Regions from separate parts of the Enterococcus sp. LJL90 genome, predicted to be linked through region 3. Evidence: a T-box and tRNA genes for the amino acid it is inferred to sense, from the RefSeq annotation. Region 3 holds a T-box; the other regions hold tRNA genes.

Region 1 (7,591 bases), 860 kb from region 3:
AATCGTTGCCCCTTGGCTGCTTCGATTATTTGTTGAAATGCTGTTGACCTTTGTATTGCCAGAGAGCTGTGCTGAGTTGTTACTAGCTTCAGCGGACTCAGTAGCGGCGGAACTAGTTTCGCCAGCATTTGGTTTTTGATCGTAGTCAGTTAAATTATAGGCTTCAATCAACGCATTTAATTTCAAGTTATAGTTGGTATCCGTAGCGTAACGGCCAGTTAAAAAGGCGGTGACGTCTTGATAAGAGTCAGCATTGACCTTCCAAGTTTGGCTGTAGAAGGAACTGTTACCTTGAATTCCCCCCCGCAAAAGTTCAGCGTAATCTTCTAAAGATTGACGGTAGCTAGGATATTTTCTGAAGCTGGCTTGAATGGTATATAAAGTACCTGAGCCGTCATCTTCTTGGGTGTTAAAGCTGACACTTTCACCGTTGTAGCTGCCTTTAATCCCAAATAAATTAAAGTTTGGCTCTGATGATAGACGGCTATTCCCTGAGCCGGTTTCTAAAATGGCTTGGGCAATCATAACAGATGCATATAAATCAGCATTCCAAGCGATTTCTTGGGCATCTTTTCCGATGGCTTCAATAAATTCTGCCGTTGTTTTGTTGGCAGTGACAGAATAATTATAATTGCTTTCAACAGAACCGCTAGTTAATGGCGGTTGAATCGCTTGAATTACCTGCTGTTCGGCAGGTGTTGCCGTTGTTGTTTCCTCAGGAGCCGGTGTTGGCGTTGGTGTCGGCGTTTCTGTGTTGCCTCCTGCTGGATTTTCTGGTGCTGGTGTCGTCGAGCTATCGGTAGTCGATGAGTCATCAGTAGCCGTGCTTGAACTGGAGTCAGTCGTTTCAGACGGCTCAGTTGAAGAACTTTCTATCGGCGCTTCGCTACTTGAAGTGGATTCAGTTGGCTCGGTGCTGACGGAAGGCGCCGTTGTTGATTCTGTCACTGGCGGTGTTGTTGATTCGACAACCGGCTGTGAGCTTTCGGAAGTCTCTTCAACTATCACAGCAGAACTCTCTGAGCTGACAACATCAGCAATTTCCTGACTGTTGTCGCTAACAGTCGCACTCTCGCTGCTTTGCACAACTATTTCTGATTGCTCCTGAGCAGATGTTTCATTAAATAAATGGGACTGAAGATAAAAGGCGCCAGCGCTGACCAACACAGCACTGCAAATCAACAGACCATTGACAACTTTTTTATATTTCATTTTTCAGTGTTCCTCCCTAGCAGACTTGCATAAAACAGAGTCCCGTATTCCTCTAATATCTTTCTTTTTTACCTGAAACCGAAATCCTCTTGCGGGAACGATTCCCCCCACTGATTCGATTGCGGTTTGGATTCAAATTGCTTTTAAGCTTCACTGGTGCTTTGGCTTTTTCTTTACTGGGCTCGCTATCATCGCGATTCGCCATTCTTTCATAATTAAAGGCGTTAAAGCGGAGATAAAAGACCATTAACAAACAGAAAAGCAGGAAAAACAAGTGACTAATTGTGACATTATCCCGAAAAGGCGTGAGATAAAAGACAATCAACAGAATTAAAAATAATAACATAAAGACAAGCGAGGCAATAAAGTAAATTAATGTCAGTAGCTTGTATTGTTTTGTCAGTGCATCTTTGCTAAATTTCATTAACTATCCTCCAACAATTCCAATAATCTCCTCTTGGGAAACCAACCCAAAAATTCGACTATCTAAAGATATTTCCCGGTTATCCCCTAAAACTAAATAATAGTTGGCGGGAATTTCTTCAATCCCAAACAATTCTTTAAGGGAAAAATTATTCGTAATTGTCGAAAATGTATCACCGACTGGAAGACCGTTTATGTACAATTGCCCATCTGCATAATATACATTTTCACCTGGCAAACCAATTACCCGTTTGATATAGGTTTCCTCCTCATCCGTTGGGGGATGAAGAACGACAACATCAAACCGTTCCGGTTCACCGTGACTGGTGATTTGGACAATTTCATCACTTACTAACGTGGGTTCCATAGATTCGCCATGCACGATATACTTTGGAAAAATAAAACCATAAAGCAGCATACCGCAATTTGCCAGTAGTAATACTAGACCGGCGATTATTAAACTAATCATCAATTTTGACTTGTTTGCCACTTTATTTTCCAACATTAAGCTCCTTTAGTCAATATCAGCTCGATCTTCACTGGCGATTTTTTCTAAGATAATCGTTTCGCCCTGTAATAAATCGAAGTAAGCCGCTTTGCTGACTAGATTATCATAATCCATTTTCATGATTTTAACATGGGGTTTGCCGATGCCAAACCATGTTCTAGCGTGAACTTTAACCCGCTGTTCAATCATCTGCGATTCGTAAAGCGCAAAACTGATTTCGTTAGCGGAAAAATTATCTTTAATATGGTCTACTTGGCTGCGTTCATAAGTAATCCGGTCGCTAGAAACCGTCATTCTTTCAGAACGATTTAACATTTTACCATTCATCTGCCACATTTGTTCCAAGTATTTAGTTTTCTGAATCAGATAGGTGTATTCCCGTAAATCAATTTTAAGAATCTTATCCCAATCTTCATCTGCTTCGTCGGCTTCACCAAAATAGCTAATGCTATTAGCTATCAATGATTGTTCTAAGCGCTCAATCATCAGCTCCAATTTTTTATTAGTATTCTTCACCTTTTGACGGTTAAGTTTTTCGTGTTTCAGCCGATTTTGCAAATCCTCGACTTTTAAGGCTAGTTCTGGAAAAACTTCATCCTCAGTAAGCGAAAGCGTCTCGGTCAGGACCTCTGCCTCAGCTTCTTCCTCAAACTCTTCGTCGTCAGCTAACACTTCGTCGACTGCTTCTTCAAAGGCCTCATCGACTTCTACTTCAGCTAGTTCTTCTTCAAGGTCTTCGGGTTCTTCAAGTTGGTCAAGTTCTGCTTGTAGCTCCTCCAAGGAAATCATTTCCTCGCTGGAAGCCATATCACCGCTATTTTGAACCGCCTGTTGAATCTCACGAATCATCTCGGAAATTTTTTCCTCCACCAAAGCCATCGCCTTGCCGGAAACTGACGCAAACTGTTGAAGCACACTTTCTTGAAAATTAATCTCAAAAGGAAATAGTTTCTCCGTACTAGCCAACGGAACAAAAGATGCATAATAGAGATATTGCTGACGGCTTTCCGTCTCCTTCAAAAAAATCCAGGCGAATTGCGGAAAAGCTGCCTCCAGCTGCTGCCAAAGCTCTTGGGTCATTGACAGCGGCTGATCGGCAATAATTTCCACATGGTAGGTTGGATCTGTAAGTTGAAAAATATTTTGAAAATAGTCGCGAATCGCTTCATCTGAAGGCGCTCCTGTCAGCTGTTTGTTTTCAATCATCTGACGACAAGCTGCCGTTAAACTCTGAAACTTATCTTTTTCAATTATCGTTACTCCAACCGCCGGTGCTGGCGTTGGATAGATAGCGGTTTGAATCGTTTGATTTTTCAAGCTATCCTTCCTTTCCAATGGTTTGATTTGATTGTGAGAAGTTTAATCTAAATACTGATCAAATACTTCCATTGTTTCGCCTTTGATTTTAGCTAAAGTTTCTTTGAACTTGTTGATTTCATCTTCATATTCCTGCACCCGCGCTTGGGCTTCAGCAATCATCTGCTGAGCTTCCAGCTGGGCATCGGCAATAATCCGCTCACTCTCTGCTCTGGCGTCAAAAATCATATTTTCTTCTGCTTCAGATAATTTCGGAGCAACCGGTGTTGGTTGTTCCACAGCAACTACAGGCTCTGTTGATGTAATAACCGGTTCTTCAACTGCAGCAAATGCCGCATCCATTTCTTCAACGACAGCTGCCGCTTCAACTGTCGGCTCTATCACAGGTTCCGCCTCCACTGGAGTTGAAACTGGCTCTTGCAATGCTTGAGCTTCTTTTTCAGCCAACTGTTGCTGGAGTATTTCTACTGATTTAGCTAGCTCATCGTTTTTATTCGTAATCTCAGCTTGCAATTGTTTTTCCTGCTGGCTGATTGTTTCGGCCATTCGCGCGTATTCTTGATCTCTTTGGGACAGCTGTTCCTGCAGCTTGGAAACAATCGCTTCAAATTCTTGAGTGACCGCAGCTGGTGCTGGTTCTGGTGCAACAACCGGGGCCTTCTCCGCAAAGCTCGTTGCAATTCTAGTCACTTCTTCTTGTTTTAATTCTAATTGTTCCTTCAAACGAGCCACGGTTTCCTCTAAGCGATCAATTTCTGCTGTAGATTGCGGTTCTGCTGTTTCAGAATAATAAGCTTGATCAGGGGTTTCATAGCCAGACTGTTTTTTCTTAGGACTGGATTTAGGACTAGCTTTAGCTGCTGGTTTTTTCTTACGAACAGGTTCTTCATACTCTTCCTCTTCATCCTCATCATCCCAGTCATCGTCGTCTTCGTCTTCATCCCAATCGTCATCATCTTCGTCGTCCCAGTCCTCATCATCCTCGTCGTCATCGTCCCAGTCGTCGTCATCTTTTTTCTTACGACCAAAACCAAAGAAGCCGCGTTTTTTCTTTACTGGTTCGTCATCTTCATCGTCGTCCCAGTCGTCATCATCATCTTCATCGTCCCAGTCCTCATCGTCGTCATCATAATCCTCATCATCTTCGTCGTCCCAGTCTTCCTCGTCTTCGTCGTCCCAATCTTCTTCATCATATTCGTCATATTCATCTTCAAACTCTTCATCGTAACGACGTTTTTTATTTTTTTTGTTTTTCCCTTTACCAAACATAGTGATCCTCCAAGATTTTTAATTTTCTATTCATATATACAATAAGTTCTTTCCATAATTTCCCTTAAGAAAATGCTGATGTAAGCAATTATCTGAAAAATTGCTATATATATTAAATTATAGTATTAATCGGCTTTCTGGTCAATTTAATTATGAATTTTTCGGATATAAGAAAATGACTTATAAAAAAAGCAGAATAATAGCTTCTTCACTTAATCACAGGAAAATTATTAGTTACATAAAACAGGGATTTTCTCTGATAAACACTGAGTTTTTGCAGCATTTACCAACTTTAATCCACAATGATGATACTATGCTGACAGCTGAGCTTCTTGATAGCCAAAAACAACAGCAATCCTTTTGACGACAGTCCCTACTAATTATAACTTAGTTGCCGGACAATATTGGATATTAATGAAAAAAATAATAAAAAAAGTTTTTAATCGTTTTTTTAATCCCACTCATTTATTGACAAGGTAAAAAATTTTTAGTTGCTTTATTCGATATTTTGGACTATTCTATTGCTAGTCAAATGCGGAAGTGGCGGAATGGCAGACGCGCACGCTTCAGGCGCGTGTGAGCTTAGCTCGTGTGGGTTCAACTCCCATCTTCCGCATAAAAATCGATTGAGGGTGCCTGAAATTTCAGGCACCCTCATTTTTTTGTTTAAAAACACTACACGTACAACTTTCGGTAGTATAAAATTAATATGTCGAAACACTATTCACACTAAGAATCGCTAAACAATTTCAATTTGCGTTTCACAGCTTCAAATTGTCGAAACACTCGCACTTTTTCTTCAAATCTTACAAGACCCAGAGACTATTCAAACTGGTTCTGTGAATTATAATCTCAAAAAAACTTGACCTGCACTTTTTTGCTTCCACAGAGAGCTACCATACAGATAAAACAGATAAAAAATTTCCGTTTATTAGCTGATAATTCCTGCCACAAAAAAGACTAGTCCAAGCACCAGACAAGTGATGGCTGCGAGCTGTCGACGTTTAACTAATTTAGTATCCTTTTGACCAGCGCCGATTGGTACATTAATTATGCGAACAAAAAATTCCGTTTTTGTGAAATAAACCACTCCAGCTAATAGTAGCAAAAGAACCCCCGCCAAAAGAAGCAACACACGAGCTGACGGTAATCCAAGCTGTCCCAAATATAAAATATACTGCATTTTCACCACATCCTTTTAATATTTCTAGCTCCCTTTAATTATATCATGTCTATTGAAAAAAAATTTCAAACTTTCTACTTGCCTTAAATAAAGTCAGCTTTAAGTTGTATGATGGGTTTACAAACTTAGAAAGAAGGAATACAGATGTTAAATGAAACTTATACCTTAGCAAACGGCCTATCCATTCCTAAAATCGGTTTTGGAACTTGGATGATTGCCGATGAAAAGGTCGCTGACGATGTCAAAAACGCGATTGCAGTCGGTTATCGCCATATTGATACCGCTCAAGCCTATGCAAATGAAGTCGGAGTTGGAGCAGGCGTTAGAGATTCAGGCGTAGCAAGAGAAGACCTTTTTGTGACAACTAAACTCGCGGCTGAAATTAAAGATTATGATCAGGCAGTGGCTGCAATTGATGAGTCGTTAAAAAAATTAGACCTCGGTTACATTGATTTAATGATTATCCACAGTCCTAAGCCTTGGGCGGAATTCCAAAATGACGAAGAGCGCTTCTTTGAAGGCAATCTAGCAGCTTGGAAGGCTTTAGAAGAAGCCTATGAAGCAGGAAAAATCAAAGCGATTGGCGTTTCAAACTTTGAAGAAGCCGACCTGCAAAATCTTTTAGACCATGCCAAAATTAAACCGATGGTCAATCAAGTGCTGGCTCATATTGGCCACACACCTTTTGATGTTATTGAATTTTCGCAAAAACACGAAATCTTAGTAGAGGCTTATTCGCCAATTGCCCATGGCGAAATGATGAGCAATCCGCAAATTACTGAAATGGCCGCAAAATATGGCGTCTCTATTCCGCAATTAGCGATTCGCTATTGTTTGCAATTGAATCTGCTGCCATTGCCAAAAACTGAAAGTGTTGACCATATGAAAAACAATGCGGATGTTGCTTTTGAGATTTCAGCCGCAGACATGGCTATTTTAAAAGCCATCAATGACTTTGATTACGGCACCAACAGTGACATCCCCGTCTTTAAACGTGCATCAAAAAATAATTGAGGACTGCAACAAAGTCTCAAGATGGCTTTAGTTTTTAACTTGAAAAGCCAATTGCCTAACTCCCACAGCAAAGTTGCCAGAGTTGATTAGAACAATTGGCTTATCCTCCTTTCCAATTAGGTTTGGAGAGATATTGTAGAATAGTTTTTTAAACCTCAATCAGTTTTTTGACAAGTATCAAAACAACAGGAAAAAAATAAATTTGCACCGCCTCGTAAAGGGAGGCCGATGCAAATTTATTTTTTTATTTTAAATTCTTTTTTAAACTAAATACGCTAAATCACTGGCAACGGTTGGATAACCGATAATATAGTCCTTCATCGTATCATGGGAAATTTTTTGGTCGATAACCAGCGCTAGATAATTTATCAATTCATCGGCTTGACCACTTAAAGTCGTCGCCCCTACCAACTGGTTATTTTGATCAAAATAAAGTTTTGCTTTAGCAGTTGGTTCATTTAATCGTTGATAAGTAAACCAAGCAGTCAAATCCTGCTCTACCATTTTGATGCCGTTCCCCTCGTTGGTAACGCCAACTTTTGCTAGTTTAGGACTGCCATAGACAATTGTCGGAATTGTCGAGTAGCTGATAGGAGTTTGGTTGCCTAGCATAGCCGAGACTGCGTATTCACCTTCAAAAGTTGAAACCGGTGTTAAGCGTGGCT
Region 2 (7,591 bases), on a different contig from region 3:
CATTATTACTATTAGGGGCTTGTGGTAGCGATAATTCAACAGCTTCTAGCAGTTCTAGTTCTACGGAATCTTCTTCAATGGCAGCAAGTACAACGGAAAGCTCGACTAATGCAACTACCGAAGCTTGGCAGGATGGCGAATACACTGCTGAAGCAAGTGAATATAGCAATGGCTACAAAGAATATGTAACAGTCACAATTGCTGATGGTAAAATTACAATGGTTGATTTTGACGCTAAGGACGAAAGCGGTAATTTGAAAACTGCCGATGAATCTTATAAAGAAAAAATGGAAGCTTCTAATGGGACTTACCCTGAAGAATATATGAAAACTTTAGAAGACGAATTGGTTAAAACACAATCGACAGCAAGTGTTGATGCAGTAACTGGAGCCACTCATTCTTCTGGAGACTTCAAAGTTTTAGCAGACGCCGCTTTAGCAAATGCGGCAAAAGGCGACACTGAAACGGCTGTTGTAACGTTAGCTGCAGAATAAAACATGGGTTATCCCGCTGTTTTTGGATAGTTTGACTGTGTTAGCGACTCAAAAACAACATTCCATTTTAAGTTGCTACTTGCAAAAACAAGTGCTGGAAAAGGTAGCTATCTGACAAATTAACAGATTTTATTGTGACAATTAATGGATATAAAAAAGACTAGAATGATGAAGCGACTCTTAAAAGTTAGAGGGAAAATCTAACTTTTTAAGGGCAATTCAAACTAGTCTTTTTTATTTTTCTCTTTCCGAATAAAAATCATTTTAAAAAATCTTGAAGCCGTTAATTGAAAGGAATAGCGCTAGAATAATCGCAATTGTTATGTTAAAATTAAAAGGACATAAGAAAAAATGGTGGTTATAACTATGGAAGAAAAAATCGAAGTCAAACGCAGACACGCTAGATTCCCCGCCTATGATGATGAGACTGGGGTAAAAATATATCGAGAAAAACGTGATATTTTTGGTGGAGGAGAGTCACTGATTACGGCGCCTCCCCATGAAAATCGCCGCTATGAAAATCAAGTTAGGGCTGATGTGGTTCCGCCACTGCGCACCGAGTCGACTGTTCGTTTTGATGAACCGGTTAAATCCAGTGAAGAACGGACCTATCGCCGGCATACTAAAGGGATTAGCGAGCGGGCAGGGTTGTCCATTGAACAGCAAAAGGAAATTGAAAAGCATCGGGCAAACTTGCCGGACTATTCAAAACCCCAGTATCCAGAAAAAACGCGGACTGGTAAAACCAATATATTTGGCAATCGGGGACCTGGTCGGGCTAGCTATGTAGTTCGCAGAACCCATAGCGATCCTTATGATGCCTCAGTGCAAATGCACAAGGATTACAATTTTAAGTCGAGTGAACCAACTTTTGAGCCGACCTATGTACCAGCTTCGGTTATTCCTGATAAAGTCGAAAATGAATTTACGAATGATGAGCTTTTGAAGGCCATGAAAAAAGATAGCCAATCGTTTTTAGTTTTTGACAATGAACCAGCTGCCTATCAAGTTAAAGATACGGAAGAAGAACCCACTGTACGTCGTTTTGGCAACAGCGAAGAGCCCACCGCCATGACCCGCAGCGAATATAAAAAAATTGGCAAAAAGCGCAATAATGGTGAAAAAAATAAAAGCAAGTCAATCTTGGAACGTTCATTAAGCGGCCTGATTGAAGACGATACAAAGGAAGCTGATCATCATAGCTATTTCCCGGAAAATTGATAGATAAAGAAATTCTCTGATAATAAGTGTATTTCGTCTTAAAAAGTAATTGAATTTAAGCAACAATTTAAATTGAAGCACATAAAAAACTTTCTCAATCATTGGGAAAGTTTTTTTATGTGGTTATTTTCAAAAAATTCTTAACAGGATAATTGGTTGTTGAACCAAAAAAATCAGTAATCTTTTTAAAATCTACTGGTCATCTTTATTTTTTAAGTAGAGAGCATAGAGGTTGTGGACCCATTCCATTGCAATGCTGATAATCACACCCAACATAAGTCCTAAGGGGAAATTACTGGTGGCTAGGGCAATCAGCAAACCAGTTAGCATTCCTAATAAACTATAAAAGCCATCTTGTTTATCTTCTTGAGGTTCTTCCGGTTGCTCTTTCATTTTCTAGCTCCCCTAAATAAAAGAAAAAAGCTGCTGACAATTGCCAACAACTTTACAAATGCAGAAGACGGGATTTGAACCCGCACGAGCGTGTGCTCACTACCCCCTCAAGATAGCGTGTCTGCCGTTCCACCACTTCTGCGAATTTACTGGCAATCAATTTAAAATAAATTCATCACTTTTTATATAGTAAATTTTTGCAGCTCATCTGTCAAACTATTTTTGAAAAAAAGCCCAAAAAGGCTTGACATATGAATAGCGATTCATTTATTATATACATGAAGATAAATTCATGTAAAGGGTTTAAGGAGGTTAGTCAGATGGAAAAAACATATGAGTTGAAAAATTTAGACTGTGGCAATTGCGCTGCAAAAATTGAAACAGCGGTCAAAAAAATTGATGGCGTTCAAGCGGCAACGGTTAATTTTGTACAAACGAAGATGGCAATTACTTGTCCAGCCGAAGATTTTGCCAAGGTTGAAAAACAAGCGCAAACGATTATTCATGAACTAGAACCAGATGTAGAGATGATTGATTTAAGTCAGCAGTCTGAAGGGCATCAACATGACGATAGTCATTTGAAAAAGGATATCTGGCGGGTAGCTCTTTCGTTTGTTGCATTAATTATTTTAAGTCTCGCTAATTTAAATGATCTGCCAAGATTGATTGGTTTCTTACTTTTATATGGATTCATTGGTGGCGATGTTGTGTTGACGGCTGCCCGCAATATTATCAAGGGGCAAGTGTTTGATGAACATTTCTTAATGGCGGTTGCAACGATTGGCGCAATGCTAATTGGTGAATATCCAGAAGCTGTTGCGGTAATGCTTTTTTATCAAGTTGGCGAGTTGTTTCAAAGTGTAGCCGTCGGAAAATCCCGCAAATCGATTAAGGGCTTGTTGGCAATTCGTCCGGATTATGCCAATCTTATGACGGCGACTGGTGAACAGCAGGTCGCGCCGCAAGAAGTTGCAGTCGGTGCAGAAATTATTGTTAAACCAGGAGAAAGAGTTCCTTTGGATGGTGTCATTTCCAATGGTGAAACAATGGTGGATACCTCGGCTTTGACGGGAGAAGCCGTGCCACGAAAATTAGTAGTCGGTGATCAAATTCTAAGCGGCTTTGTGAATCAAACGGGTGTCATTCAGATTACAGTTGAAAAAAATGCAGCGGATTCAACCGTCAGCAGAATTTTAGATTTAGTTGAAAATGCCAGCAGTAAAAAAGCGCCGGCTGAAAATTTTATTACGAAGTTTTCCCGCATCTACACACCCGTTGTGGTTATCTTAGCGCTTTTGTTAGCGGTAGTGCCGCCGCTATTGTTTCAACAAGCTTGGTCTGAATGGATTTACCGTGGATTGACCTTCTTGGTAATTTCTTGTCCCTGTGCATTAGTGGTCTCTGTACCGTTGACGTTTTTTGGTGGAATCGGTGGGGCCAGTAAAGCCGGCGTCTTAGTCAAAGGCAGTAATTATTTAGAACTGCTTTCACAAGTCGAAACAGTCGTTTTTGATAAAACGGGCACGTTAACCAAAGGTGTTTTTGAAGTCCAAGAGGTTGCGACTAGTCTACCTGAAAAAGATTTTCTAAGATTAGCAGCGAGTGTCGAAGCAAATTCTAATCATCCCATCGCCCTTTCGATTTTAAAGGCTTATGATGGTGAGTTGTTACCGGCTGAAGATATCCAAGAAATTTCTGGAGCAGGTGTGTTGGCTACTATCAATCAAAATAGAATCGCTGCCGGTAATCTACGGTTGATGGTGGAGTTAGGTATCTCAGTTCCAAAAGTTGCCACAGTTGGAACGATTATTTATCTTGCTGAAGATAATGAATATTTAGGTTATTTGATTATTGCTGATGAAGTAAAAGCGGATGCCCAAACAAGCATTCAACAATTACATCAAGCCGGCATCAAGCAAACAGTCATGTTGACCGGGGATAATCAAAAGGTCGGGACTGCGATTGCTGAAAAATTAGGCATCGATCAAGTCTATGGGGATTTGTTACCTGAAGGAAAAGTTGAAAAATTAGAAGAACTGATGGCAACCAATCAAAAGATTGCCTTTGTCGGCGATGGCATGAATGATGCACCAGTGTTGGCTCGTGCTGATCTAGGCATTGCGATGGGTGGTTTAGGCAGTGATGCGGCGATTGAAGCCGCTGATGTCGTGATTATGAATGATGCACCTTCACTAATACCAAAAGCGATTGCGATTTCTAAAAAAACATTGCGGATTGTTAAACAAAATATTATTTTTTCAATTGGTATCAAAGTGTTAGTCTTAGCTTTAGGAGCTGTTGGTTTTGCTTCAATGGGAGCTGCCGTCTTTGCCGATGTCGGCGTTACTCTGATAGCTGTTTTAAATGCAATGCGGGCTTTAAGAACAAAAAATTAGAAAATAACCTTCAAATGGAAGTTTTCTTAATTTACAAGCAGAAAACTTGCTCATAATTAAACGCTGGCTTATCAAGGATAAGTCAGCGTTTTTTATTTTTTATGGCTAAAAAGTGACGATAAAATTAAAATTAAATGGTTACTTTGCAAGATTACTTCAAATGAAAATGAAGGGAAACTAAATTTATTGCCAGATACTTATTGAGAAGCTGTTTAAGTGGTCTATACTGCTGTAAAATTGTTCTGTACTTATTTGCATTTTTAAGGGGAGAGATACATGAATGATAAACAGCTGCGCTGGTTTTCGGTAGCATTTATTGCCTTTAACATGGTTTGGGGCATGGGAAATGTTGTCAATAACTATGCACAACAAGGAATATCAGTAGTCACATCATGGATATTGATTCTGGTATTGTATTTTGTTCCATATGCTTTAATTGTTGGCCAACTAGGCTCAGCTTTTAAAGACAGTGATGGCGGGGTCAGCTCTTGGGTGGAAAAAACATCTCACTCAAAACGGTTAGCCTATTACGCTGCCTGGACCTATTGGGTGGTGCACATCCCATATTTGGCACAAAAACCACAAGCGATTATGATTGCCCTCGGCTGGGCGATTAAAGGCGATGGCACGATGCTAGCCGGTATGTCGGTGGGGATGATTTCCTTAGCTTCACTAGTAATTTTCTTGGCGTTTTTATATTTGTCGACTAAAGGCTTATCGGTTTTAAAATTTATCGGTGGAATTGCTGGGACAGCAATGTTCGTCATGTCATTATTATTTATTTTATTAGCCGCCACCGCTCCATTTATCGGTGATTTTACAGTGGCAACACCTGAGATGACCAATGTCAAAACGTATATTCCAACTTTTGATTTAGGTTACTTCACAACAGTTTCCATGTTAGTCTTTGCTGTTGGCGGAGCCGAAAAAATTTCTCCATATGTTAACCAAACTAAAAATCCTGCCAAAGAGTTTCCAAAAGGCATGATTCTTTTAGCAGCAATGGTCGGAATCTGTGCGGTATTAGGCTCTGTGGCAATGGGAATGCTCTTCACTAGCTCAGCAATTCCTGAAGATTTGATGGCCAATGGTGCCTATGCAGCCTTTCAAATTTTAGGCGATCATTATCATCTAGGGAACGCCTTGATGTTTATCTATGCCTTAACTAACGGGATCGGCCAAATTGCCGCGCTGGCTTTTTCAATTGATGCACCATTGAAAATTTTATTAAACGATGCGGATCCAAAATTTGTTCCGGCTTGGTTAAGACAACGAACAAAAAAAGGTACATTAAAAAATGGTTACTTGCTAACAGGTATTTTAGTCAGCGTCATTATCATGCTGCCAATGATTGGTATTGGTGATTTTAATCATATCGTGTCTTGGCTAACTAATTTGAATTCGGTTGTCATGCCGATGCGTTATATGTGGGTCTTCTTAGCCTATATGTTGTTAAACAAAGCCTACAAAGAATTTAATTCGGAATATAAATTTGTTAAAAATCCTAAAGTTGGTTTTATCTTTGGCGCTTGGTGTTTTGCTTTTACAGCCTTCGCCTGTATTTTAGGGATGATTCCTAAAATCGATTATGCTGTCGACCCGCAAGGATGGATTTTCCAATTGGGAACCAACATTGTCACACCACTAGTTTTAATCGCGTTAGGTATGCTGCTACCATTTATTGCCCGTCGTGGTAAAAATAAAGAATTAGCCGAATAATCTATTTCAATAAAAAAGTCTGGGAAACCTGATTTTTTTTATTGACTTTTATTGATTACAGTTGTAAACTAAAAATATCTTAAGATTACTATTGTAAACAGAGGAGGTGCGAGATGCCCGTTTTAGATCAAGTCAATCAACAAATAAAAATCAGTGACTCTGAATGGGAAGTCATGCGGGTTATTTGGACATTAGGCCAAGCCAATGCTCAAGAAATTATCGGTGTACTAGGGGATTCTAAGGACTGGAAGCCGGCAACAATCAAAACCCTTTTGGGGCGATTAGTTAAAAAAGAAGTCGTCTGGACAGAGCAGGTTGGCAAGAAATTTATTTACCATCCAGCTGTCAGCGAATCAGCGACTGTCAGAAGTGCAACCGAAAATCTGTTTTCCCATATTTGCGCCAAACGAATTGGCCAAACCTTATCCGAGTTAGTCGATCAAGCGGAGTTAACCCAAGCAGATATCGATCAACTAAAAGAATTATTGGAACAAAAAGTTGCCAAGGAGACGATTGCCTGCAATTGTATTCCGGGACAATGTGAATGCTCCCATCATTCAGCTTAAAAACAAAAAATGGAGGAATTATTATGAAAAAAGAATTTGCAATTAAAGGAATGACCTGCAAGCATTGTGTAGCTCGTGTGGAAGAAGGAATCAATAGCCTGCCGGGAATTGAAAAAGTCAAAATTAATCTGAAAAAAGAAAACGGGGTTGTTAAGTTTGACGAAAGTCAAGTGAGCCCGCAAGCCATTGCCGATAAAGTGACAGAAGTCGGGTATGCAACTGAGGTCTTATAATGAGCAGCCAGACAGAAACTTTTGTCATCACAGGGATGACCTGTGCCAATTGTTCGGCAAGAGTTGAAAAGGAATTAAATAGTACGCCGGGGGTCACAACAGCGACAGTTAATTTAGCAACTGAAAAAGCGACGGTCCAATTCGCGGAGGAATTAAGTACCGAGCAGATTATTGGGACAGTCGAAAATATCGGCTATGGGGCAATTTTATACGACGATGCCCACAAGCAGCAAATTGCGGCTGAGAAAAAAGCTTATGTCGCAAAAATGAAACGGGATTTAATTGTCAGTGCTATCTTGACTGCTCCTTTAATGATTTCGATGATTTTGATGATTTTAGGCAATCACAGCGGAATCGTTATGTTTTTCCATCGACCAATTGTTCAGCTGGTCTTGGCAACCCCCGCTCAATTTTGGATAGGGGCCCGCTTTTATAAAGGGGCCTATCACGCTATAAAGACGCTCGCACCAAATATGGACGTGTTGGTGGCGATGGGGACGACTGCAGCCTATCTGCTAAGTATTTATAATGGTTTTTTCAGCGATAATCACACGGAGCTGTATTTTGAA
Region 3 (7,591 bases):
TTAGAAAAGAATTAGAAAAATTATAGCATGATAAGTATTGGAGGGTAAATGGCAAAAGGAAGGGCCAGAAAAATATTTTTTCGTTTTTAACAAAGGATGTCAGGAGTGGCTTTCAGCAAGAATTTTGGCAGTTGGAATGGAAAATTATTAATTTTGCTTATTAAGTTAATCTTATTAAAATTGCTAAGATGTTTAGCTTACTAAGCTAATTTTTTTTCAAGGTAGTCATTCAGTTTATCTGACAGCTTTTTGTGGACAGAAAAAAAGCCAGCAGCAGCTGACTTTTTATTTTTTTTCCACACAAAACAAAATCGGCGGAGAATTTTTTTGATTGATAAACTGGTATTTTAAAACATTGAATTGTTCCTGCGGCAGATTTTCGCAGAAATTTTCAACGGTGGCTAATTCCTCAGGTCCACCGGGATGGCCGTAATAGGCGACAATAATTAGACGGCCCTTACTTTTTAAACGCCGCAGACAACTGGTTAACGCAATTTCAGTAGTCTTTGGCAGGGTGATAATGTTTTTATCGCTCTTAGGTAAATAGCCGAGGTTAAAAATTGCGGCGGTCAGCTGGACATCCTCCGCTAAAGTTTGGTCAATCGTTTCATGACCTTTTAAATATAATTGACTTTGAGGTAACAGCTCTTTTTCTGCCAAACGTTTTTTAGTATTTTCGACAGCCAGAGCCTGCAGGTCAAAGCCGTATACGTGACCGCTTGTGCCGACTAACTCAGCCAATAAAGCAGTATCATTGCCGTTTCCCATCGTGGCATCTAAAGCTGAATCGCCCGGTTGTAAAATTTCCTTCAATAAAAGGTGGCTGTAACGCATTGCAGTTAATAACATTTTTTCACTCCCATTAGCGCAGGGCAAATTTTCCTTGATAAGAATCTCTGCGCTCCAGCTCATCATCAATTGCGTTGAGGACTTCCCATTTTTTTAAACTCCACATCGGTCCAATGATTGAATCCCACGGAGCATCACCGGTCAAACGGTGAATGATAATGTCTTGGGGAATCAGTTCCAGCTGATCGCAAATAACTTCAACATAGTCGGCCTTTGACATTAATTGCAGACGGCCTTCATGATAATCACGAATCATGCGGGTCTTTTTCATTAGATGCATCAAGTGCAGTTTAATTCCTTGAATATCAGAATCTAAAATAGTCCGCTTGAGATTTTCAACCATCATTTCTTTGGTTTCACCGGGCAAGCCATTAATTAAATGAGTGCAGACTCGGATGTTGTGTTGCCGCAGACGAGCGACACCATCTAAATAAGTTTGGTAATCATGGGCTCGATTAATTAAAGTGCTGGTCTGTTCAAAAGTGGTTTGCAGGCCTAGCTCCACCCACAGATAAAGGCGTTGATTTAATTCCGCCAAGTACTCGACGGTTTCTTCAGGCAGACAATCAGGTCGGGTACCGATGGCAATCCCGACAACCCCCGGCAAATTTACGACTTGTTCAAAGCGTTCCCGCAAGACGGCGACTGGCGCATGGGTATTCGTAAAATTTTGAAAATAAACGATATACTGTTGTACCTCCGGCCATTTTAGATGCATCTGTGCCACTTCTTTTTCAAATTGCAGCGGCAATGGTGCTTCCGGTGCGACAATCATATCACCGGAGCCTGAGACACTGCAAAAGGTGCAGCCGCCGTGAGCTACGGTGCCGTCTCGATTCGGGCAATCAAAACCAGCATCGATAGGGACTTTAAAAATTTTTCCGCCGAATTCTTGATGCAAAGCATGATTCCAAGTGTAGTAGCGTTTATTTTCTACAAAATTAGCAGTCTTCATGAGTTTCCTTCCTTACTTTTGTTTGCCAGAAAATTGCCAGACAAAACGCTGATGATCATATAGGGGATAGGTGAAAAAGAGCCAAGCTAAACCTAGCATGTAACCACCAAGAATATCGCTCGGGAAATGAACCCCTAAATAAATCCGACTAGCGCCAATTAGCAAAATGAGAATACCTAAAAGAATCTGCAATAGGCGAGTGATTTTTTTTCCTTCAAGAATGGTCGGCAAAATGAAAATTATGGTGCCATAAAGAATAACGCTCGTTACAGCATGGCCGCTGGGAAAGCTTAAGCTGGTTTCAGTTACCAAATGCTCTAGGGTTGGGCGTTGGCGGTTAAAAAATAATTTCAGCAGCGGGTTGGCGATGCCGGAAATTAAAATGAGATTGGCGGCCAGCCAAAGCGTCTGCAGATATTTTTTTCCACGAACAAGGACAAAAACAATTGCCAATGCTAAAATGATGACGGTAATGGCGTTCCCAAATTGGGTTATCCATAGAAAAAAAGAATTCAGATTGGGATAGTTACTGCGAACGATGGCCGTCACCGCATTGTCAAAGCCAGTCAGCCAAGTGGGGTAAAATCGAACAACATAGCCTAAAAAGGCGAAAATCAGCAGCGCAAAACTGCCTGCCAGTTGGTAATACATTTTATTTTTCATTTCTTTCCCTCGCTTTTCTACCGCATCATTATAGCACAGCTCGACGATTTCAAAATAAAATGACAAATGTTACGCCTAGATTAAACTTGTATTACTCGTCGACTAACTGTTTTAGAAGATTTCTAAATTTTATATAATGAATATGGAGACTGTTTATTATTTATAAGCACTTTAATTCATATAACTTAAAAGGGGGTTTGACACATTGGCTTACATATCTAGAAAATCATTATCTGTAGCAACGAAGAAAAAAGGCTTCGGCCCAGTTAAAAGAAGTGCCGCCATTTTAGGAACGGCTGTCATTTCTTGCTCCGTTGCGGTACCGCTAGTAATGCCAGCGGAAACAGCAGAAGCTACTGGGGTTACAGCAACTTCTAGCACAACAAATTTTATCAACTCAATCGCACCTCATGCGAAATCAGTTGCCGCGGCAAATGATTTATATGCGTCTGTTATGATGGCGCAAGCAATTTTGGAGAGCAGTTGGGGCAACAGTGCTTTAGCGAGCGCACCGAATTACAATTTATTTGGGATCAAAGGTTCCTATAATGGTCAAAGCGTGACCATGTCAACATCAGAATATTTGAATAATACTTGGGTGACGATTAACGCACAATTTCGTCGTTATCCATCCTACGCAGAATCATTCCAAGACAATGCCTATGTCTTGAAGAATACATCTTTTACTTCCGGCGTTTATTTCTATTCGGGAGCTTGGAAGAGCAATACTTCTTCTTATCAAGAGGCGACGGCTTATTTGACTGGACGTTACGCAACTGATCCAACTTATGCCAGCAAATTAAATCGTTTGATTGAGTTATACAATCTAACTCAATATGATACGGGCGGTTCTGGTGGCAGCACTGGCGGCTCACTAGGAGGCGGCGCTAGCTCCGGCGGTTCAAGTTCTTCTGGTTCGGGTTCTTCATCAGGCTCAACTGTTACTGGCCCGACTTATATAGTAAAATCTGGCGATACTTTATACCGCATCGCCTTGAGTTACGGCACAACAGTAGCCAACTTAAAGAGTTGGAATAATCTAAGCAGCGATATGATTTACGTCGGGCAAAGTTTAGTTGTCGGCAACACCGGCTCGTCTAACGAATCATCTTCAAACAATGGTTCTTCAAGCTCGAACAACTCAGACGATAGTTCTGCTATCGGCACTGAAACGGATAACAGCAGCGGCGGCTCGACAGTTACAGGAACCAGCTACTCTGTAAAATCTGGTGATACTTTATACCGCATTGCTTTAAATAATAATACGACAGTAGCAAATCTGAAGAGCTGGAATAATTTAACGAGCGACATGATTTATGTCGGTCAAAGTTTGATTGTTTCGACAACCAGCTCCGGCAGTTCAAATAATTCGAGTGGTTCAACTGGCTCGACAAATGATTCATCTTCAAGCACACCGTCAACGGGCGGCAGCTCGACAGTTTCCGGCACGACCTACACAGTAAAATCCGGTGATAATTTATATCGGATTGCCTTAAGCAATAATACGACGGTAGCGAATTTAAAGAGTTGGAATAATTTAACCAGCGATATGATTTACGTTGGCCAAAGCTTAGTCGTTTCAACTAGTGGTTCTGGTTCAACAAACAGCTCAGGCTCCACTTCAAATTCAAGTTCTGCTTCTTCTAGCAATAGCAGCTCCAGTACAGCCAATTCCGGCAGCGCTGCGGCAACTGGTTCTTATACAGTCAAAGCTGGCGACAATTTATACCGGATTGCATTAAACAATGGCACGACGGTGGCGAATTTGAAGAGCTTGAACAACTTGACTAGCGACAATATTTACGTTGGTCAGGTCTTAAAAGTTTCCGGCACAGCAGCAGCTAGTGCAAGTACAACAAAAGCAGCAGCAACAGCTTCCAGCACAACAGCGGCTAGTACAAGCACTGATGATACTAAGACAGATACAACTTACACAGTTAAAGCTGGTGACAATCTATACCGGATTGCATTGAACAATAAAACAACCGTCGCTAAACTGATGGAGTTGAATGACTTGAGCAGTGAAGCAATCACTGTTGGTCAAACTTTAATTGTGGCTGAAACTTATACAGTCAAAGCCGGCGACACGATGTATTCCATCGCCAAAAACAATAATTTATCGGTTGCAGAATTACAAGAGCTGAATAATTTGTCCAACGAGAACATTACAGTGGGACAAGTTTTGAAAATTGCTTAAACTATTTTTCAATTGCCAAGTAGAAATTTATTTGATAAGATACTATCAATTAATTGATACGCATCTATGAAGGATTAGTAAAAAATCTCGGACTTTTTAGAGAGTGCATGGCTGGTGAAAATGCACAGACGGAATTTTTGAACTCACCTTTTAGCATTTTTTCCGAAGCTCTTCAGTAAGAAAAAACGGTCTGGTCCGTTATGCCATCGAGAATTGAGAGCAATCTCAATCAAAATTAGGTGGTACCACGTAAACTATTACGTCCTATAAAAAGAGTCAGTGGCTCTTTTTATAGGATTTTTTTATTTTGCGCTGGGAATTGTGTCTAAGACCAAGAAATTTATTACATCAAAACGAATTAGGATGTCAGTTCTGCTTTTTGCAGAATTTAACTGCTAGCAGTATAGCAGAATGATATACGTATGAGGCTACTGACAAAATTAAGGAAAGATTTCCTTGGTGGACTTTGTTTGAAATCTCAGATTGTCAGCACGCATACGATTCGACTAATCGGATTTATTTGGTGAAGTCGAACTCGCAAATCAAACTAAATTTCTCTTGAGAAATTTATTACATTAAAACGAAATAGGATGTCAGTTCTGCTTTTTGCAGAATTTAACTGCTAGCAGTATAGCAGAATGATATACGTATGAAAATAAGACTAAATTTCTGTAAAGAAATTTATTACATTAAAACGAATTAGGAGGAAGTTTCATGAGTTACGATCACAAGCAGATTGAAAAGAAATGGCAAAAATATTGGGCGAAGCACAATGTTTTTAACACCCACGACGAGAGCGATATGCCGAAGTTTTATGCATTGGATATGTTTCCTTATCCATCTGGGCAAGGGTTACACGTTGGGCATCCAGAGGGCTACACAGCGACAGATATTTTGTCACGGATGAAACGGGCTCAAGGGTACAGTGTTTTACATCCAATGGGGTGGGATGCTTTTGGTCTGCCGGCGGAGCAATATGCACTAGATACAGGTAATGATCCCGCTGAGTTTACGAAAAAAAATATTGAAACTTTCCGTCGTCAAATTAATTCCTTAGGCTTTAGCTATGATTGGAATCGGGAAATTAACACCACTGATCCAGAATATTATAAATGGACCCAATGGATTTTTACCAAAATGTATGAAAAAGGCTTGGCCTATGAAGCTGAAGTTGCAGTGAATTGGGTGCCGGAATTAGGTACCGTGATTGCCAATGAAGAAGTGATTGATGGCAAAAGTGAGCGGGGCGGCTACGATGTTATCCGCAAACCAATGCGCCAATGGATGCTGAAAATTACGGCTTATGCGGACCGTTTACTAGATGATTTAGAAACAGTTGACTGGCCAGAAAGTATTAAAGAAATGCAGCGCAATTGGATTGGCCGTTCAGTCGGTGCCAATGTGGCTTTTAAAGTTGCTAACAGCGAGCATGACTTTACAGTATTTACTACAAGGCCGGATACTTTATTTGGTGCCACTTATGCTGTGTTAGCACCTGAGCTGAGCTTGGTACAAGAAATTACCACACCAGAACAAAAAGCGGCTGTCGATGCCTATATCGATGAAGCTTCAAAAAAATCAGATTTAAATCGTACTGATTTGGCTAAAGAAAAAACTGGAGTCTTCACGGGAGCTTATGCTATCAATCCAGTTAATGGCAAAGAAATTCCAATTTGGATTGCGGATTATGTGTTGGCTTCTTATGGAACAGGGGCCATCATGGCGGTACCTGCCCATGACGAACGAGATTATGAATTCGCCAAAGAATTTGGTTTGGATATTGTGCCAGTGCTTGAAGGCGGCGATGTAACGAAGGAAGCTTTTGTCGGCGATGGCCCACATATTAATTCTGATTTTCTAGATGGCTTAAATAAAGAAGATGCCATCGAAACAATTAATCAATGGCTGGAAGAAAAAAATGTCGGCAAAAAAGAAATCAGTTACCGTCTGCGGGACTGGTTGTTCTCCCGCCAACGCTATTGGGGTGAACCAATTCCAATTATTCATTGGGAAGACGGCACGACCACCGCTTTACCGGAAGAAGAATTGCCGTTGAAATTACCAAAGACTGATAATATTCAACCAAGCGGTACAGGTGAGTCGCCGTTAGCCAATATTAGCGAATGGATTAATGTGGTTGATCCAGAAACTGGTAAAAAAGGTCGTCGGGAGACTAACACGATGCCGCAATGGGCCGGTAGCTCGTGGTATTACCTGCGCTTTATCGATCCCCATAATAAATATGTTTTGGCTGACTATGATAAATTAGAACGCTGGCTGCCAGTTGATATTTATATCGGTGGGGCTGAACATGCTGTCTTGCATTTGCTTTATGTACGCTTCTGGCATAAATTCTTGTATGATATCGGTGTGGTGCCAACCAATGAGCCCTTCCAAAAATTATACAATCAAGGAATGATTCTCGGTCAAAGTTTCCGCGATAGCCGTGGAGCGTTAGTGCCAACCAATATGGTAGAGAAACGTGGCAATGACTGGGTTAATATTGAAACCGGTGAAGCATTGGAGGAAGCGCCCGCCAAAATGAGTAAATCATTGAAGAATGTTGTCAATCCTGATGATGTCATTGAAACATACGGTGCCGATACTTTGCGGATGTACGAAATGTTCATGGGACCATTGGATGCTTCAATTGCTTGGAGTGAAAATGGTTTAGAGGGCAGCCGCAAATTCTTGGACCGGGTTTGGCGTTTATTGGTGGACGAAAACAATAAAATGCGGGACCGCATCACCACCTTTAATGATGGAAAATTAACAAAGGTCTATCATCAAACGGTGAAAAAAGTTACTGAAGATTTTGAAAATCTGCATTTTAACACTGCGATTTCACAATTGATGGTTTTTGTAAATGAAGCCTATAAAACGGATGTCCTGCCTTTTGAATATGTCGAAGGCTTCGTCCAATTATT

What was found. A T-box is a leader RNA that pairs with one kind of tRNA and senses whether it is charged. The one in region 3 lies ahead of leuS (leucine--tRNA ligase), so its partner is inferred to be a tRNA-Leu.
Region 1: it encodes a tRNA-Leu, which carries the amino acid that the T-box ahead of leuS (leucine--tRNA ligase) is inferred to sense. The anticodon was not compared.
Region 2: it encodes a tRNA-Leu, which carries the amino acid that the T-box ahead of leuS (leucine--tRNA ligase) is inferred to sense. The anticodon was not compared.

The regions. Positions count from the first base shown of each region.
Region 1 is NZ_JBXPBQ010000001.1:896,558-904,148, reverse strand. Features, by position in the region: gene AC1Z3S_RS04125 (glucosaminidase domain-containing protein) at 1-1,212, opposite strand, end outside; gene AC1Z3S_RS04120 (hypothetical protein) at 1,265-1,636, opposite strand; gene lepB (signal peptidase I) at 1,640-2,137, opposite strand; gene AC1Z3S_RS04110 (hypothetical protein) at 2,150-3,460, opposite strand; gene AC1Z3S_RS04105 (hypothetical protein) at 3,503-4,729, opposite strand; tRNA gene AC1Z3S_RS04100 (tRNA-Leu) at 5,264-5,345, shown strand; gene AC1Z3S_RS04095 (hypothetical protein) at 5,661-5,912, opposite strand; gene AC1Z3S_RS04090 (aldo/keto reductase) at 6,057-6,926, shown strand; gene AC1Z3S_RS04085 (dihydrolipoyl dehydrogenase family protein) at 7,188-7,591, opposite strand, start outside.
Region 2 is NZ_JBXPBQ010000002.1:391,995-399,585, reverse strand. Features, by position in the region: gene AC1Z3S_RS06780 (FMN-binding protein) at 1-494, shown strand, start outside; gene AC1Z3S_RS06775 (CTH1 family zinc finger protein) at 861-1,715, shown strand; gene AC1Z3S_RS06770 (hypothetical protein) at 1,908-2,108, opposite strand; tRNA gene AC1Z3S_RS06765 (tRNA-Leu) at 2,168-2,250, opposite strand; gene AC1Z3S_RS06760 (heavy metal translocating P-type ATPase) at 2,429-4,504, shown strand; gene AC1Z3S_RS06755 (APC family permease) at 4,781-6,223, shown strand; gene AC1Z3S_RS06750 (CopY/TcrY family copper transport repressor) at 6,337-6,789, shown strand; gene copZ (copper chaperone CopZ) at 6,813-7,022, shown strand; gene AC1Z3S_RS06740 (heavy metal translocating P-type ATPase) at 7,022-7,591, shown strand, end outside.
Region 3 is NZ_JBXPBQ010000001.1:39,272-46,862, forward strand. Features, by position in the region: gene mnmM (tRNA 5-(aminomethyl)-2-thiouridylate-methyltransferase MnmM) at 286-849, opposite strand; gene mnmL (tRNA modification radical SAM protein MnmL/YtqA) at 863-1,804, opposite strand; gene AC1Z3S_RS00235 (phosphatase PAP2 family protein) at 1,817-2,467, opposite strand; gene AC1Z3S_RS00240 (LysM peptidoglycan-binding domain-containing protein) at 2,673-4,664, shown strand; T-box leader at 4,719-4,934, shown strand; gene leuS (leucine--tRNA ligase) at 5,379-7,591, shown strand, end outside.